2 linked regions of the Undibacterium sp. KW1 genome follow. The protein of the gene in region 2 binds, or shares a complex with, the protein of the main gene of each other region. Links are inferred from orthologs where the notes say so. Each region holds a gene or a part of one and is shown on either strand. Other genes may lie near its edges. The genes, in order: UNDKW_RS13930 and pnp.

Region 1 (9,284 bases), 270 kb from region 2 along the record:
TGTCGTTCCCAGCCAGCTTCTTTTTTATCGCTTTCGCTCACTGGCGAACTCGGAAATTGCTCATTCATAATTTTTCCAGAAATCAGGCAATGACAGCTTGTATATAATCATCGGGATGCCAGTAAATCTGCCCTTCTTCTTCACTGACATGAATTTTTCGCAGGCGACCACCGCGACAAGGGCCGCCAGTACAATAGCCAGTATCTGGCTGGTAAATCGCGCCATGGGTTGCGCACATGATATATAGGCCGCTGGACTCCAGGAATTCGCCCGGATTCCAGTCCAGCTCCACTGGCACATGGGCGCAGCGGTTCAAATAGCCATGTACTGCACCATCATAGCGAATCACAAAACCGACAGCATCGTCACTGCCCGCAGTGACAGGAAAGCGCACGCCCTTGCCGCCTTCTATCAGTTCATCTGACTTACATACAGAAATTGCCGTCATCTCTACCTCTAATCTGCCTTTTGTGTTTCAGGCATTTTCACGCAACCATTCATGCAACTGCGCCACATCTTTTGCCGAAAACAGAGGCTGCATGTTTTTCAGGGCCAATACGTCGTGAGCACCATATTCAACAGCGATCGCGGCAGCACCGGCATTGTTGGCCATCTGCAAGTCGTGGGTGGTGTCACCTATCATGACAGTGCGGCGCATATCCTGCCCCAGTTCGCGCGTCAATTCCTGCAACATGGCGGGATGCGGTTTGGAAAATGTCTCATCGGAACAACGGGTTGCATCAAATATTGAGGTCAGTTTGGCGGTGTGCAAAGCGCGGCTCAGGCCAACCCTGCTGGCACCGGTTGCCACCGCAAGGAAATAACCTTCCTGCGCTAATTCAGCCAGCATTTCCCTGACGCCTTTAAATAAAGGCAATTCGTGATCTCTGGTCAGAAAATGGTGACGGAACCGCTCTATCACTCTTGGATACAGTTTGGGATCTATGCCCGGCATGGCGACCTGTATTGCTTCAGGCAAGGCCAATCCAATGACATACGATGCAATATCTTCTTTTGGAACAGGCAAACCAAGGTCTTTCGCTGCGGACTGCATACACTTGACGATGGCAGCGGTGCTGTCCATCAAGGTTCCGTCCCAGTCAAATACAATTAAATCGAATTGCTTTTTTGCCATATATTCAATAAACGCGCATGCATCAGCATGCGCGACATGTTTCTCATCAATAACGGCATCATACCATTACTAAACCATTAAGACTTTTCCTGACAAGGCTACTAAGCCAGGCTTTTCAGAAAATCTTCACATTCTTTGGGCAAGCCTGCGTTCACCGTCACGGTCTTGCCGGTTTCGGGATGAACAAAGCTGATCTGATGGGCATGCAGGAACATGCGTTTCAGAGCACCACGCCCTTCACCAGTCTTTAGCAAAGCACGATTCAGTGCAAAGTCACCATATTTATCGTCGCCGGCAATAGCAAAACCACTGGCTGACAAATGAACGCGAATTTGATGGGTGCGCCCGGTTTTCAGTTCGGCTTCGAGCAAGGCAAAATCGCGATATTTTTTTTGCAAAGTAAATACCGTATGCGAAGCCATACCATCGGCCTGCACCCGCACGCGGCGCTCACCTTCGGCTGTTGTGTATTTATGCAAAGCCAGCTTGACATGCTGGCGGGCATTCTTCCAGTCACCATGCACCAGGGTCAGGTAACGCTTGTCAGTAACACCGTCACGCATTTGCTCATGCAAATTTGTTAATGCGCTGCGTTTTTTTGCCAGCAAGAGTATGCCCGAGGTTTCCCTGTCCAGTCTGTGCACCAGCTCAAGAAACTTAGCATCCGGCCTTGATGCGCGCAATTGTTCAATCACGCCATAACTGACACCAGAGCCACCGTGTACTGCCACTCCTGCCGGTTTATTAATAATCAATAAATAATTATCTTCAAAGAGGATAGGGAATTCGTGTTTGGGAACGACCTGCTCGCTGACCTCTGCCATACGGATTGGCGGCACCCGGACCACATCCCCCTCCACCAAACGGTATAACTGGTCTATGCGCCCCTTGTTGACACGCACTTCACCAGAGCGCAAAACCCGGTAAACGTGACTTTTTGGTACGCCTTTACAGATGCGCAGCAAGAAATTATCGATGCGCTGCCCAGCCTCTTCTTCCGAGATCGTGAGCATCTGAACTTTGGGTTGGGAGGCCGAAGGCTGCTGAGGGGAAGGCTTTTCCATCTGAATTTGATGTGCTCCCCTATTATTTGTCGCTAAGTCCTTCATTTTGAATATATAATCATTTTCGCTTCAGCATTTAACGCTGTAAGCAGTGTAAGAGGAATAAACGCCTATTTTACACAGGGGCATGTCCATAAGCCTCGCCTGTTTGCAAATTTGATGGAAAAGATGTGTATGCAGCGTCATTTACAGGTCAAGGTAACCGCCAATTGTTGTTATCGGGCTTAGATAAGTGAAGTTGGATCAGAGAGTTTGAATTGTAAGGATATTAGTCTGGCAAGAGGCGCTGGTTTACATATTAAATCAGTGAGCTTGCCAGTTGATGATTGAGGTAATAGGGTCGATTCCGCCAGACACAACACAATAAGATGGTCTGGCACCAAAGTTGCTCATCGCCTGGCGTTGCACTTGCTTGTTCACCAATAAGCAGGTCAGACAACGCGGGGGACATGTGCACTCGAACTTGATTTATCTTGATTATCCGCGCCCAACGCAAAACAGATGGCCATATTGCCATAACATCAGTTCTACTTGGCTTTTCATGGCCATATAGACTCCGCCCTGTTTTGTCTCAGGCATTTCCCTCCCCCTCAAACACTCCGCTCCCGCGTACATCCCGTATCAGTACAGTTGCCCCTTCAATGGATGGCAACACAAGATGACCACCAGGTCACGGAGTAAAAACATGAAACGTATGCTGTTCAATGCGACGCAGCAAGAAGAGTTGCGCGTTGCCATTGTCAATGGGCAAAAGCTCATTGACATAGATATCGAAACTGCCGGCCGCGAACTGCGCAAATCGAATATCTACAAAGGCGTGATCACTCGTATCGAGCCTTCCCTTGAAGCCTGTTTCGTCAACTACGGCGAAGAACGTCACGGTTTCCTCCCCTTCAAAGAAGTCGCCCGCACCTACTTTAAAGAAGGTGTAGACGTACGCAATGCTTCCATTAAAGAAGCACTGCGCGAAGGCCAGGAAATCATGGTCCAGGTCGAAAAAGAAGAACGTGGCAACAAGGGTGCAGCCCTGACCTCGTTCATTTCCCTGGCAGGCCGCTACCTGGTTTTGATGCCTAACAACCCGCGTGGTGGTGGTGTTTCCCGTCGCGTCGAAGGTGAAGACCGTCAGGAATTGCGCGAAACCATGGACAAACTGGACTTGCCTGGCGGCATGTCTGTGATTGCCCGCACTGCAGGCATAGGCCGCAATGTCGATGAATTGCAATGGGACTTGAATTACCTGATGCAACTCTGGCGTGCCATTGAAGGCGCTGGCAAATCTTCCCCGGGTGCGTTCCTGATTTATCAGGAATCTTCGCTGGTGATCCGCGCGATCCGCGACTATTTCCAGCCTGATATTGGTGAAATCCTCATCGATACCGATGAAATTTACGAACAGGCCCAGCAATTCATGAGTCACGTGATGCCCGACATGGTGCATCGCGTTAAACGTTACAGCGATGATGTGCCGCTGTTCTCACGTTTCCAGATCGAACACCAGATCGAAACTGCCTATTCCCGTACCGTACCACTGCCATCTGGCGGCGCGATCGTAATCGATCACACTGAAGCTTTGGTGTCGGTTGACGTTAACTCGGCACGATCCACCCGTGGTGGCGATATCGAAACGACGGCTTTCAATACCAACCTGGAAGCCGCTGAAGAAGTAGCCCGTCAATTGCGCCTGCGTGACCTGGGTGGTTTGATCGTGATCGATTTTATCGACATGGAAAACGCCAAGAACCAGCGCGAAGTTGAAACCCGCCTCAAAGATGCCCTGCGCTATGACCGCGCACGTGTGCAAATGGGCAAAATTTCCCGCTTTGGCCTGATGGAATTGTCACGCCAGCGCCTGCGCCCTTCCCTGTCCGAAGGCAGCCATGTGACTTGCCCACGTTGCAACGGCACTGGCCATATCCGCGACACCGAGTCTTCTGCCCTGCAAGTCCTGCGCATTATCCAGGAAGAGGCCATGAAGGAAAACTCAGCAGCAATCCATGTCCAGGTACCTGTCGATGTTGCTGCTTTCCTGCTAAATGAAAAACGTGGCGAGATCCTGAAGATAGAAACGCGCCACCGCGTTACGGTCATCCTGATCCCCAACAAGCATCTGGAAACCCCACATTACAAGCTGGATCGCCTGAAAACAGATGATCCACGCCTCGAAGACCACCACGCCAGCTACGCCATGGCTGAGCAGGCCGATACCGACATTGGCTACAGCAAACGTCAGAAAGAAGACGTCAAGCCACGTCAGGAAGCCGTCGTCAAGAGCATTACGCCTGAAACTGCACCTATCGTTGAACGCAAGGAAGTTGCCCCAGTGGTCGTTGCACCAGTTGCAGCCCCAGCAGAACCTGGCTTCTTCGGCAAGTTGTTTGGTTTCCTGTTTGGTAAATCTGAGCCAGCCAAGGTAGAAACACCAAAACCAGCAGAAGAAAAAACCGCCGAACGTGACCGCAATGGCCGCGGCCCGCGCAATGGAAATAGTAACAGCCAGCGTAACCGCAACCGCCGCAACCGTGACCGTGATGAGCGCGAAGACCGCCCGGCAAAGGCTGAGAAGCCAGAGCAGGAAGCAGTCAAACCGGTAGCAGCGGAAAATCCACGCCCACCAAAAGCACCTAAGCCACCGCGTGAAGAGCGGGAATCGCAGGAAACTCGCCGCGAACGTCAGCAACGTCAACGCGACGAGCGCAAGGAAAACCAGGCTCAGGAAAGCAAGGAAGAACCTATCCACAAGCATGTAGATCCAGCACCAGTTGATGTCATGCCAGCAGCTCCACAGCTGGAAGCACTGGAATCTGGCGCAGAAAACGACAATAGCGAGCAAGGCGAAGAGCGTCGTCGCCGTCGCCGTCGTGGTGGCCGCAACCGCAACCGCCGCGACCGCGATGGTAACGAGCAAGTCAATGAGCAAGGCGAATTGCCGATTGACGGCAGTGAAATAGTCGATGCCATTACAGGCAGCGATGTGGCTACAGTGAGCACAGTGGTCGCTCCCGAAGTTGCGACACCAGCAGCACCTGACAACGCGGCAAACCACGTTGCTGAAGTCAGCCAGCCTGCGACCTTTACTGAAGCAGTAAGCACAGCGGCACCTGCTGTCGCAGTAACCGTAGCTGCTGCGGCACCACAGGAAGCCATCAGCACACCAGCAGTTGTTGCGGCTCCTGAAGCTCCTGTAATGGCTGCTCCAGCAGAAGCAAGCCCGGTGGTGGCTCCTGCAGTTGAGACTGCAACAACAGTCAGCACAACTGAACCAGTTCCAGTTACTGAGGCAATCGTCTCTGCTCCGGCAGAAGTTATTCCTCAAGCTTCTGCAGTTGAAGTAGCACCAGTTCAGGTAGTTACAGCGCCGGCAATCAGCACGCCAGCAGCAAAACCACAGGATGCGACCATGCCTTTGGAATCCCTGCATAGCATGCTGAAAGACGCCGGATTGGTATTGGCCAGCACCGACCCAGTGAAACTGCAGGCCGCCAAAGCGGAAGCAGAAAAAATGGTGGCACCGGTACGCGTTCCCCGCGAGCGCAAACCATTGCCAGTTGTTGCTGATGAGCCATTGGTGATGGTGGAAACACGTCGCTCTTGATGTGAGCATATGCCCCCCCGGACAGTCTTCTGCACGGGCTCAAGAAAAAACCGGCTTTCTTTCTGATTGCCGGTTTTTTTGTGTGCATCAACATATAAACAGCGGTCCACTGGCAACATATTTATCAGTTAATCAGTGAAATATAGAAAGCATAAACTTTGCCTGCTCATGAAGTCGCCCTGAAAACTGCATTCCTGTACTGGCTCAAGCTGGGATTCATCAGTTTTGGCGGACCAGCGGGGCAAATTGCACTGATGCATGCAGAACTTGTGGAAAAGCGTCGCTGGATATCCGAAGCACGTTTTTTACATGCCTTGAATTACTGCATGCTCCTGCCTGGGCCTGAGGCGACGCAACTTGCCATCTACATAGGCTGGCTCATGCACAAGACCAAGGGTGGCATTATGGCTGGCCTGCTATTTGTCTTGCCCGGACTTCTGATATTAACCCTGCTGTCCTGGATATACATGGCTGCTGGTGACAATACTGCAGTTCAAGCAATCATGAGCGGCATCAAACCTGCGGTAGTCGCGATTGTTCTGGCTGCGGCCTGGCGCATCGCGCAACGCACCCTGAAGAGCAGCGTATTGGTTGCGGTCGCGATGGCCGCCTTTGCTGCAATCGCCTGGTTACATCTCCCCTTCCCTCTCGTGATCATAGCGGCTGCATGTACCGGCCTGATATTTCGCAAACACTGCAATCCCGTAAAATCAACCTCTGATCACACCACACATCCGCATCTGCCTGCCATCATTGATGACGACACACCTACACCCGTGCACGCACGCTTTTCCTGGTTAAAGCTGCTCATCACATTGAGCCTGGGGATATTGCTTACTGTCGCAGTATGGTTGTTGCTGGCATTCAGTTTTGGCCTGCCTCACCCCTTGACTGATATGGCCAGTTTTTTTACCAAGGCTGCCATGTTCAGTTTTGGCGGTGCCTATGCGGTACTACCGTACATGGTGCAGGCAGCAGTTGAGCAATATCATTGGTTGAACACAGCACAAATGATGGATGGCCTGGCCCTGGGTGAGACCACACCCGGCCCCTTGATCATGATCGTGGCTTTTGTCGGTTTTATTGGCGGCTGGAACCATGTTTTCCTGGAACCCGGGCATCAATTGCTGGCAGCCTGCCTGGGGGCCAGCATAGCCTGCTTTTTCACTTTTCTGCCTTCTTTTATTTTCATCCTGGCAGGCGGCCCATTGGTTGAATCCAGCAGGAATAATTTACACTTGAATGCGCCCCTGAATGCCATTTCAGCAGCAGTAGTTGGCGTCATAGCCAGCCTGGCCTGGTTATTTGCCAGCCATGTCTTTTTCAAAGATGCGGCAACCCTGAATATACAAGCCATCATACTCACTACCCTTGCCAGTATTGCAGTTTTCAAATTCAAGCTATCAACTGTCAAACTGCTGGCGGCCTGTTCCTGCGCGGGATATATCTTGTTTTTGTTGGCTTAAATTTAATAAAATTCCGCACGGTCACATGAGATTCCAAGTCGTGCTATTGTTCTTTATTAAGTACAAAATTTACCTGCGCCAGCCATGACGGAAAAATTTATTCCGCTATCAGAACTAACACGCTTCCGCCCTGCATTGTCTGTTCCAGAAGTATTAACAACACCCGATGGTCAATTGCAGGATGCCTTGTCACGCCCCTTGCATGATCTGCGTATTTCCGTTACAGACCGCTGCAATTTCCGCTGTGTTTACTGCATGCCCAAAGAGGTCTTTGATAAAGACTACCAATATCTGCCGCATAAATCCCTGCTGAGTTTTGAAGAAATTACCCGTGTCGCCAGCATATTTGCTGCACACGGCGTCAGGAAAATACGCCTGACCGGTGGCGAGCCCTTATTACGCAAACATCTGGAACGCCTCATAGAAATGCTGGCCAGGCTACGCACTGTCGATGGCAAGCCGCTTGATCTGACACTGACAACCAATGGCTCATTGCTGGCACGCAAGGCACAAAGCTTGAAAGATGCCGGTCTGACGCGGGTGACCGTGTCACTGGACGCATTGGACAATGCCATTTTCCAGCGCATGAACGATGTCGATTTTTCCGTCGATGAAGTACTGGAAGGCATAGCCGCAGCAGAAGCCGCTGGCCTGGGACCTGTGAAGGTCAATATGGTCGTCAAGGCAGGCTTGAATGACCATGAAATCGTGCCCATGGCCCGCTATTTCAGGGACACGCCACATATCCTCAGGTTCATAGAATATATGGACGTAGGAGCATCCAACGGCTGGAAACTCGATGAAGTCATCCCTTCCTCGCAAGTCGCGCAACGCATACAGGATGCCGGTATGCCCCTGCTTGCCCTGGATGCCAACTATACAGGTGAAACAGCCACACGCTGGCGTCATGCGAAAAGTCAGGATGGTCAGGGGGAACTGGGATTCATTTCCAGCGTAACCGGGGCTTTTTGCCGCGACTGCAGCAGGGCCAGGCTCTCAACTGAAGGCAAGCTTTACACCTGCCTGTTTGCCAGCCACGGACATGATTTGCGCACCCTGTTGCGCGATCCTCAGCAACTCCCGGACCTGGCAATTGCGAATGTCATCGCCCATATCTGGCAACAACGCACTGATCGCTACTCCGAATTGCGCAGCCAGAATACTGCTGGCCAACAACGAAAGAAGATAGAAATGTCTTACATAGGCGGCTGATAACAGTATCATAAGTACTTTAGATTTCAGTAAGTCGATTTTCGTGTCAAATTCTAGCCTCCCCCTGGACAGAAAACTCATCACCGGCCTGGTACTGGCAGGTGGCCGCGGCACGCGCATGGGTGAAATAGATAAAGGCTTGCAATGCCTGCACGACAAACCCATGGCCGCGCATGTCACTCAAAGACTGACCGCACAAACGGCAACGGTCATCATCAGTGCCAACCAGAATCCTGACACCTATAAGGAGTTTGGCTTTCCAGTCCATGCTGATCATATGCAAGGTTTTGCCGGCCCGCTGGCGGGAATACAGACTGGCCTGCTACATTGCACTACACCCTATTTGCTTTGCGTGCCCTGCGATTCGCCATTTTTGCCAACCGATCTGGCTGAACGCCTGTCGTCTGCATTGCTACAACACAATGCAGACCTCGCCGTAGCCACGACTTTGGAAAACCGCGACGGTATTCAGCAAAAACAAATTCATCCTGTTTTTGCACTCATGAAAACCACTGTACTGCCCAGATTGACAGCGTATCTTGAGAATGGCGGACGCAAAATGCAGGCCTGGCATGCCTGCCTGCAAATAAGCGAAGTCTTGTTTGAAGACAAGGCAGCATTCAAGAATATCAATACACTGGAAGAATTAAGGGAACTTGAAAACTGATATGAATACCGCCCCAGGCTCCGCCAGCACGCTGCAAGACACCACCGGATACATGTCTGATTACAACCCCAATGCCCTCACAGTCCAACAGGCGCAAGATATCATGCGCGCCTATGTCCAGCCCGTCTGCGGAATGGAAAAACTC
Region 2 (8,694 bases):
AGTCGCCGCAAAAAATATCGCAGCAGCTATACCCGTTGCCTTGGACAAGAAATTCGAAGAACCCGTCGCACCAAACAAGCTACCAGAAGCGCCAGAGCCAAAAGAGGCACCCATATCAGCACCTTTACCGTGCTGCAATAAAACCAGACCAATAATTGTCAAAGCAGACAGAATCTGAATAACGATGACCAACGTGTGTAAAGTTTGCATTCAAAACATCCAAGTAAAAATTAAGTACTACAATAAATCAATTAACTGGCAGCGATGATCGCAAGAAAATCTTGCGACTTCAGTGCAGCCCCACCAATCAAACCACCATCAATATCGGGCATTGCCAATAACTCCCTGGCATTTTCCGGCTTCATGCTACCACCATACAAAATCTGTACTTTTTCTGCCGCACCCGCATCACGAACGGCCACTTGCTGACGCAGGAAATGATGCACTTCTTGCGCCATTTCAGGTGTTGCAGTTTTACCCGTACCTATAGCCCAGACGGGTTCATAGGCAATCACCAGGTCATTAAGGCTATTCAGCACATCCAGCACCGCATTCAACTGCGCCGCTACAACCGCATTCGTCTGACCACTTTCGCGCTGCTCCAGGGTTTCGCCCACGCAAACTATAGGCAAGACACCATGCTTCAATAATTGCTGAGCCTTGTGCGCTACCAGCTCATTTGTTTCAGCATGATAAGCACGGCGCTCAGAGTGCCCGACAATTGCATATTTACAAGCACAATCCTGCAACATGGAGGCGGAAATCTCACCTGTGTAAGCGCCATGCGCATGCACAGACACGTCTTGCGCACCCCAACTCACAGCAATACCACTCAATAATTCTGCACATTGTGCAAAATAAGGCGCAGGAACACAAACCAGCACATCACACTGCAAACTGGCAGGCAAACCCGCCTTGACTTCAGACAACAATGAACGGTTAGCAGCAAAACTACCATTCATTTTCCAGTTACCGGCTATTAAGGTGCGTCGCATAGTGAGCCAAAATATAAATAACCGTCTATTGTAGCCTTCGCCGCAGACAGGGTCAAACCAGCAAGACCAGTTTTTACATTCCGAAGTTACTATAAAGACATAATTACATCAAATTTATGACCAACATAGCAATTTTGCAAGCATCAGCACATCCAGACCAGGTTTAATCAAAAACAACAAGCGTCAAGCTAATCCAGCGTCAGCATGATTTTCCCTATATGCAAGCCCTCCTCCATCATTGCATGTGCCTGGGCAGCCTGCTCTAGAGGAAAAACCTGGTGTATTACGGGGACTATTTCTTTTGATACCAGCAGTGGCCAGACATGTTCTTGCAGCTCTGTCGATATTTTTGCCTTGAAGGCAACAGAGCGCGGGCGCAGTGTGGAACCCGTCACCGTCAAACGCCTGCGCAAGAGCTGACCCAGATCAAGCTCCGCCGAATTACCACCAAGCAGGGCAATAATCGCCAGCCTGCCATCATCGGCGAGGCAATTGATTTCTTTTGGCACATAGGAGCCTGCCACCATATCCAGAATGACATCGACCCCCTTACCTGCTGTTAATTCCTTGACGACTTCGACAAAATTTTCAGTCTTGTAATTGATGCCGCGCTCCGCGCCCAGCTTTTCAGTCGCCCTGCACTTTTCATCAGAACCAGCAGTAGCAAAAACCCTGTGCCCCAATGCCCGGGCAATCTGGATTGCTGCGACACCTATACCTGAAGTACCTCCCTGCACCAGAAAACTTTCGCCAGGCGACAGATGCGCGCGCTGGAATACATTACTCCAGACAGTAAAATAGGTTTCTGGCAGCGAGGCCGCCTCTATCATGGACATGCCCGCTAGTGTCTTCAGGCACTGCCCCGCAGGTGCCACGCAATACTCCGCATAACCACCGCCCTGCACCAATGCGCAAACCTGGTCACCCAACTCAAAACCACTGCCTTGCACATCACCACCGACTATTTCGCCGGCCACTTCCAGACCCGGCAAATCTGAAGCACCTGGCGGCACAGGGTAAAAACCAAGGCGCTGCAGGACATCAGGGCGATTCACGCCAGCTGCGGCAACCTTGATCAATAGCTCTCCCTTACCCGGCACTGGCACAGGCCTGCTGCAAATTTGCAAGACTTCAGGCTTGCCATATTGGGTAATTTCAATTGCGCGCATTTCAGTTTTCATCTTCAGCCTTTGTAGGGTTCCAGCGATACAGTGCGCAATTGTAAGCCAATAAAAAAACGCCCGTGCGAGACGGGCGTTTTCAACTCATTTGCAACTTATTTTTAATTCACTCAGCCCAAAGGCTGCGTGAATTTATTACTACTGCTGTTGTTGCTGCTGTTGCTGCTGTTGCTGTTGTTGCGGCTGAGCTTGCGCTTCAGATTCAGAAGCTGCTGCTTTCATCGACAACTTGAAGCGACCACGGTCATCAGTTTCCAGCACTTTTACACGTACTTGCTGACCTTCTTTGAGGTAGTCAGCAACTGCATTCACGCGCTCATTGGCGATTTGGCTGATGTGCAGCAAACCATCTTTACCTGGCATGATTTGCACGATCGCACCGAAGTCCAGCAATTTCAATACTGTACCTTCGTAGATTTTACCAACTTCAACTTCTGCAGTCAGCTCTTCGATACGGCGCTTGGCTTCCTGACCAGCGGCGGCATCAACAGAAGCGATAGTCACGACGCCCTCATCACTGATATCGATTTGGGTGCCAGTTTCTTCTGTCAGAGCACGGATCACTGCACCACCCTTACCGATAACATCACGGATTTTTTCAGGGTTGATCTTGATCGTGATCAGGCGCGGAGCAAAGTCAGACAATTCAGATTTGCCAACAGGTACGGCTTCCTGCATTTTACCCAGGATATGGATACGGCCCTCTTTAGCCTGAGCCAAAGCGACTTGCATGATTTCTTTGGTGATACCCTGGATTTTGATGTCCATTTGCAAGGCAGTAATGCCCTCTGCAGTACCGGCTACTTTAAAGTCCATGTCACCGAGATGATCTTCATCACCCAGGATATCTGTCAGAACGGCAAACTTGTTACCATCCTTGATCAGGCCCATGGCGATACCGGCAACGTGTGCTTTCATCGGCACGCCAGCATCCATCAAGGCCAGGCAGCCGCCACAGACAGAAGCCATGGAAGAAGAGCCATTGGATTCTGTAATTTCAGAAACCAGACGGACGGAGTAGCTGAAATCTTCTGGATCAGGCAAAGCTGCTTGCAATGCACGTTTAGCCAGACGGCCATGGCCGATTTCACGACGTTTAGGCGTGCCAACACGGCCTGTTTCGCCAGTAGCGAACGGAGGCATGTTGTAATGCAGCATGAAGCGGTCAGAGTATTCACCCATCAGCGCATCAATTTTTTGCTCATCACGAGCAGTACCCAGAGTAGCAATCACCAGAGCCTGCGTTTCACCGCGCGTGAACAGGGCTGTACCATGCGTACGTGGCAAAACGCCAGTGCGGATAGTGATAGGGCGCACAGTGCGTGTATCACGGCCATCGATACGTGGCTCGCCTTCCAGGATTTGGGAGCGAACGATTTTCGCTTCCAGATCAAACAGGATATTGCCGACTTCTGCTGAATCAGGAGCAGCTTCGCCTTTGGCAGCAGCTTGCTCAGCCAGTGCCGCAGCAACTGCAGACGTTGCCGCCTTCAATTGCTCGGTACGAGCCTGCTTTTCTTTGGTTTGATATGCAGTGCGCAACAGAGGTTCTGCAACCGCTGTAACAGCAGCGATCAGTGGCTCATTTTTCGCAGCAGGCGCCCACTGAACTTCAGGCTTGCCACCGTCACGGACCAGTTCATGGATCGCATCGATCACAGCTTTCATTTGCGTGTGACCGTAAACAACCGCGCCCAGCATGATTTCTTCAGACAATTGCTGCGCTTCAGACTCAACCATCAACACGGCTTGCTCAGTACCGGCAACAACCAGGTCCAGCTTGGATTGTTTCAGTTGCGTTGCAGTTGGATTCAATACATATTGACCATCGATATAACCAACACGTGCTGCACCAACCGGGCCACTGAATGGGATGCCAGCAACGGAAATCGCTGCAGAAGCACCGATCATGGCTGCGATATCAGGATCGATTTCTGGATTGACAGACAAAACATGCACAATGACCTGAACTTCGTTCAGATAGCCTTCTGGGAACAGAGGGCGAATTGGGCGATCGATCAAACGGGAAGTCAGTGTTTCTTTTTCTGATGGACGACCTTCACGCTTGAAGAAACCGCCAGGAATACGGCCGGCAGCGTAAGTTTTTTCCATGTAATCCACGGTCAGAGGAAAGAAATCCTGACCTGGTTTTGCATCTTTTTTTGCAACTACGGTTGCCAGTACAACAGTATCTTCTATGGATACCATGACCGCGCCGGAAGCCTGGCGGGCGATTTCGCCGGTTTCCAGTGTTACCTGGTGTTGGCCGTATTGGAAGGTTTTGGTAATTTTATTAAACACAATGTGTCCTTTCTATTTTGCCGACAGATTTTCAGGCGCTGTCGTTCACCTCACCACGAGCAATCCGCCTGGATTGCTTTTTGCCTGTTTTTTAATATTTACATCAAAAACCGGGCTAAAACTGGGAAAAACTAAAACTCTAGATGGACAAAAAGCCTGCGACAGTTAACTGACGCAGGCTTTTTGCTACAAATCTTTTGCTAAATTCAGCAAGAATTACTTACGCAAGCCGAGTTTTTCGATCAGTGAGCGATAGCGATTCAGGTCTTTACCTTTCAGGTAAGACAACAGACTCTTACGACGGTTAACCATCATAATCAAACCACGACGTGAGTGGTGATCTTTAGAGTGAGCTTTGAAGTGACCATTCAGATCATTGATACGTGCAGTCAACAGAGCAACTTGCACTTCAGGAGAGCCTGTGTCGTTTTGACCACGGGCATTGTCCGCTACGATAGCGGCTTTTGCGTTTTTTTCGATAGACATGATTTTCCTTAACATGCGATAACAATAGTCGCCGCTTTAAAAAACAGCTATAAAACCATCATTATCGTGACATAACAATTCCGCCGAAATGACGGAACGCGTGACTATAACACCGTTTTTAGCCAGAATCAAATTTGCTTTAAATCTGGGGGTTCAACTTCTCTGTCTTGGATTGCAATTTATTCAATGCCGACAAATAAGCTTTCGCTGAAGCAACAACAATATCAGGATCAGCCCCCACGCCATTGACAATGCGGCCAGCCTTGGACAGGCGCATGGTGACTTCACCCTGCGACTGGGTACCAGTAGTGATCGCATTCACAGAGAACAACAGCAGCTCTGCGCCACTCTGCACCTTGGAATCAATGGCATTGACGATAGCATCGACCGGGCCATTGCCATTACCTTCGCAAGTGACTTCCTTACCATCTGAAGTAAATACAACTTTGGCGTAAGGCAGCTCACCCGTTTCTGAGCGCTGTGACAAAGACACATAATGGAAGGCATCGTTGTTGTGCGCATGCTCTTCATCCGACACCAGGGCAAGAATATCTTCATCGAATATTTCCGACTTGCGGTCGGCGAGTTCCTTGAAGCGGGCAAAGGCAGCATTGACTTCAGTTTCCGACTCCAGCTCTATACCCAATTCTTCCAGGCGCTGCTTGAATGCATTACGACCAGATAATTTACCCAACACCAGTTTATTCGCACTCCAGCCCACGTCTTCGGCACGCATGATCTCGTAAGTATCACGCGCCTTCAGGATACCGTCCTGATGGATGCCAGATGCATGGGCAAAGGCATTCGCGCCTACCACAGCCTTGTTAGGCTGTACGGCAAAACCAGTGATTTGCGACACCAGCTTGGATGCGGGCACGATCTGACTAATGTCGATGCCCAGTTGCAAATCAAAGTAATCTTTGCGGGTACGCACTGCCATGACGATTTCTTCGAGTGCAGTATTGCCTGCACGCTCACCCAGGCCATTGATGGTGCATTCAATCTGGCGTGCGCCACCTATCATGACACCAGCCAGAGAATTGGCCACGGCCATGCCAAGGTCATTGTGGCAATGCACAGACCAGATCGCCTTGTCAGAATTGGGGATGCGTTCACGCAAAGATTTCAGCATATTGCCGTACAGTTCAGGCACGGCATAGCCGACCGTGTCTGCAAAGTTGATCGTGGTCGCACCTTCTTTGATAACCGCTTCCAGCACCCGGCACAAAAAATCCATATCTGAACGACTGCCATCTTCAGGACTGAACTCAACATCATCCGTAAAATTGCGGGCATAGCGCACGGCTTGTATGGCTTGCTCCAGTACCTGATCCGGCGTCATGCGCAACTTCTTTTCCATGTGCAGCGGAGACGTTGCGATGAAGGTATGAATACGCTTGCGTTGCGCCGCCTGCAAGGCTTCTGCTGCGCGGGCGATATCGCGGTCATTGGCGCGCGACAAAGAGCAGATCGTCGAGTCCTTGATGATGGAAGCAATCGCCTTGATGGATTCAAAATCGCCAGGAGATGCTGCCGCAAAACCGGCTTCAATCACATCGACTTTCATTCTCTCCAGTTGCTTGGCAATACGGATTTTTTCATCCTTGGTCATGGATGCACCAGGGGATTGTTCGCCATCACGCAAAGTTGTGTCGAATATGATGAGTTTGTCGGCCATGTTATTGCTCCTGATATGAATTTAAGTCTGAAATGTTGTAGATGAAAAACTGCAAACTGAGAATATTCTTTGACCTGCCCTTGCAAGACGCACATGGGTGGCGAGACTACTCGAATTGTGGGTATAGGGGGATTTAGCGCGTGAACGCTAGTAGAGATGCCAGCAATAGCGATAGCAGACCAGACAGGCCTGCCATAGTGTTTTTTGCTATTGATGTAGATGCGGAGTTCATGCCAAAGACTATAAGCTTAAAGGCAGAAAAGTGCAAGAATTTATAGCAGGAAAATCCTGTTTTTATGAGGCAGAAAAGCAAAAAAGCCGCGATACATTTCCTGTATTGCGACTTTTCTTGAAAAACACCGAATTTAATCTGGCAGCGCGAGTTTTGATACCGGCTTATTTATCGTCATGGTGATGATCATCAACACTGGTCTGCACTATGCTCACTGGCCTGCCCTTGCGCCAGCGCCACAGCAAGACGACATAACCAGACAAACCATACAGAACAAACAAACCAAACAAAACCTTGGGCGGGTCACTGACTACCGCAACATAGGCCAGCACGACGAGGAAAGGCGCGATGAATGGTACAGACTTACGCAGGTTCACGTCCTTGAAACTATAGAAAGGCACATTGGTCACCATCGTCAAACCGGCAAACAAGGTAATGCTCCAGGTACTCCAGCTCAAGTCACGCCCGAGGAAATGCAGATCTTCCATAAGCAATACAAAGCCCGCAACCAAAGCAGCGGCCGCAGGACTGGGCAAGCCCTGGAAATAACGCTTATCGACCACACCAATATTGGTATTGAAGCGAGCCAGGCGCAAAGCAGCACCGGCACAATATACGAAGGCAGCCAGCCAGCCCAGCTTGCCCATGCCCTTCAACGACCATTCATAAGCCACCAGTGCCGGAGCGGCACCAAAGGAAATCATGTCTGACAAACTATCGTATTGCGCCCCAAACTCACTCTGGGTATTCGTCATGCGGGCGACGCGACCGTCCAGACTATCCAGCACCATGGCCGCGAAAATCGCCAGGGCCGACCGGTCAAAACGTTGATCCATTGCCATGACAATCGCATAAAAACCGCAAAACAAGGCTGCAGTTGTAAATGCATTCGGCAAAAGATAGATGCCACGCCTGGGTTTGACTGGCACACGCACATCTTCATCCACATGAGCAGTCACAGGTGCATTCTTGCGCGCACCCTTGGGAAAGAGCTTAAAACTACCTTTTGGCTTTCGCTTTAGTATTGGTGCCATTCTTGCTATCGTAATCTGTAAAATATATCTCTTACCTGGGCAAGGGATGAAAAAGTGTGCGAAGTATAACCCCGATTATTAGCAATGAAAACAAATGCATCTTTCACGTTGCAGGCTCCAATATACATCTTCATTCACATTCAATTAAAAAATAGACGTGCCGTTTGGTAAGGCGATCATGGAAGATCAAAGTAAAAATCGCCCGGATGGGCGATTTTTACTTTGATCTGTCTCTGAAGACATTCACAACTTACTTCAAATTGAATGCAACGATAGTGTTATCCCTACTCTTAATATAAAGAATACCATTCCTGGATAGCGATAGTTCGCCCGCATGAGAATAAGTCCATACAGTTTGGTGTGTGTTCAAATCAACTGCATAGGTATTTTTATCGCCTGAAACAAAAAGAAGATTGTTTGTCACCAACATAGCCTGTGGAGTACTGTATACCTGCAACGTATCATCCAAAGCCGGCTTCCACTGCCATAGCACTTGCCCTGTATTGATATCCAATGCGCTTAAAGTCCCGGGCCAGGTAATGGCAAATACTGTGTTTTTTGAGCAAACAAGTGAACTATTTGTATAACTGGTTGATGAACTACCAGCAAATTTACCTGCGGCAAGATCAAAAATAACAATTGATGAATTGAAGCCCTCTGGCTTTTGAAAACTCAAAAACGCATTCCTGTCAGGGCAATATACAGAAATCGCATTCATATTGACGAATTGATAATCAGAAAAAAGTGTCACGGGTGCGCCATTACCAAATTTATTGAAAATGCTTAA

What was found.
Region 1: the proteins of pnp (region 2) and UNDKW_RS13930 are in contact, whole or in part, in a cryo-EM structure (PDB 9QH0), measured with the Escherichia coli proteins. The link is inferred for Undibacterium sp. KW1 from one-to-one orthologs.

Annotation. Positions count from the first base shown.
Region 1 is NZ_AP018439.1:3,092,802-3,102,085, forward strand. The notes cover bases 2,508-5,994. They hold UNDKW_RS13930 (Rne/Rng family ribonuclease), read left to right. Parts: upstream 2,508-2,884; coding sequence 2,885-5,794; downstream 5,795-5,994. Other genes in these bases: chrA (chromate efflux transporter), read left to right, coding at 5,953-5,994. Outside these bases: UNDKW_RS13910 (S49 family peptidase), read right to left, coding at 1-83; UNDKW_RS13915 (Rieske (2Fe-2S) protein), read right to left, coding at 83-448; UNDKW_RS13920 (HAD-IIIA family hydrolase), read right to left, coding at 476-1,135; UNDKW_RS13925 (RluA family pseudouridine synthase), read right to left, coding at 1,237-2,244; more of chrA, read left to right, coding at 5,995-7,260; GTP 3',8-cyclase MoaA, read left to right, coding at 7,345-8,472; molybdenum cofactor guanylyltransferase MobA, read left to right, coding at 8,591-9,139; gephyrin-like molybdotransferase Glp, read left to right, coding at 9,141-9,284. UniProt on the Escherichia coli protein: Endoribonuclease that plays a central role in RNA processing and decay. Required for the maturation of 5S and 16S rRNAs and the majority of tRNAs. Also involved in the degradation of most mRNAs.
Region 2 is NZ_AP018439.1:3,362,854-3,371,547, forward strand. What follows is about bases 1,897-4,793. They hold pnp (polyribonucleotide nucleotidyltransferase), read right to left. Parts: upstream 4,478-4,793; coding sequence 2,315-4,477; downstream 1,897-2,314. Other genes in these bases: UNDKW_RS15155 (NAD(P)H-quinone oxidoreductase), read right to left, coding at 1,897-2,164; rpsO (30S ribosomal protein S15), read right to left, coding at 4,694-4,793. Outside these bases: preprotein translocase subunit SecG, read right to left, coding at 1-210; tpiA (triose-phosphate isomerase), read right to left, coding at 252-995; more of UNDKW_RS15155, read right to left, coding at 1,184-1,896; more of rpsO, read right to left, coding at 4,794-4,963; UNDKW_RS15170 (2-isopropylmalate synthase), read right to left, coding at 5,103-6,641; pssA (CDP-diacylglycerol--serine O-phosphatidyltransferase), read right to left, coding at 7,038-7,907; UNDKW_RS15180 (PQQ-binding-like beta-propeller repeat protein), read right to left, coding at 8,158-8,694. UniProt on the Escherichia coli protein: Involved in mRNA degradation. Catalyzes the phosphorolysis of single-stranded polyribonucleotides processively in the 3'- to 5'-direction. Also involved, along with RNase II, in tRNA processing.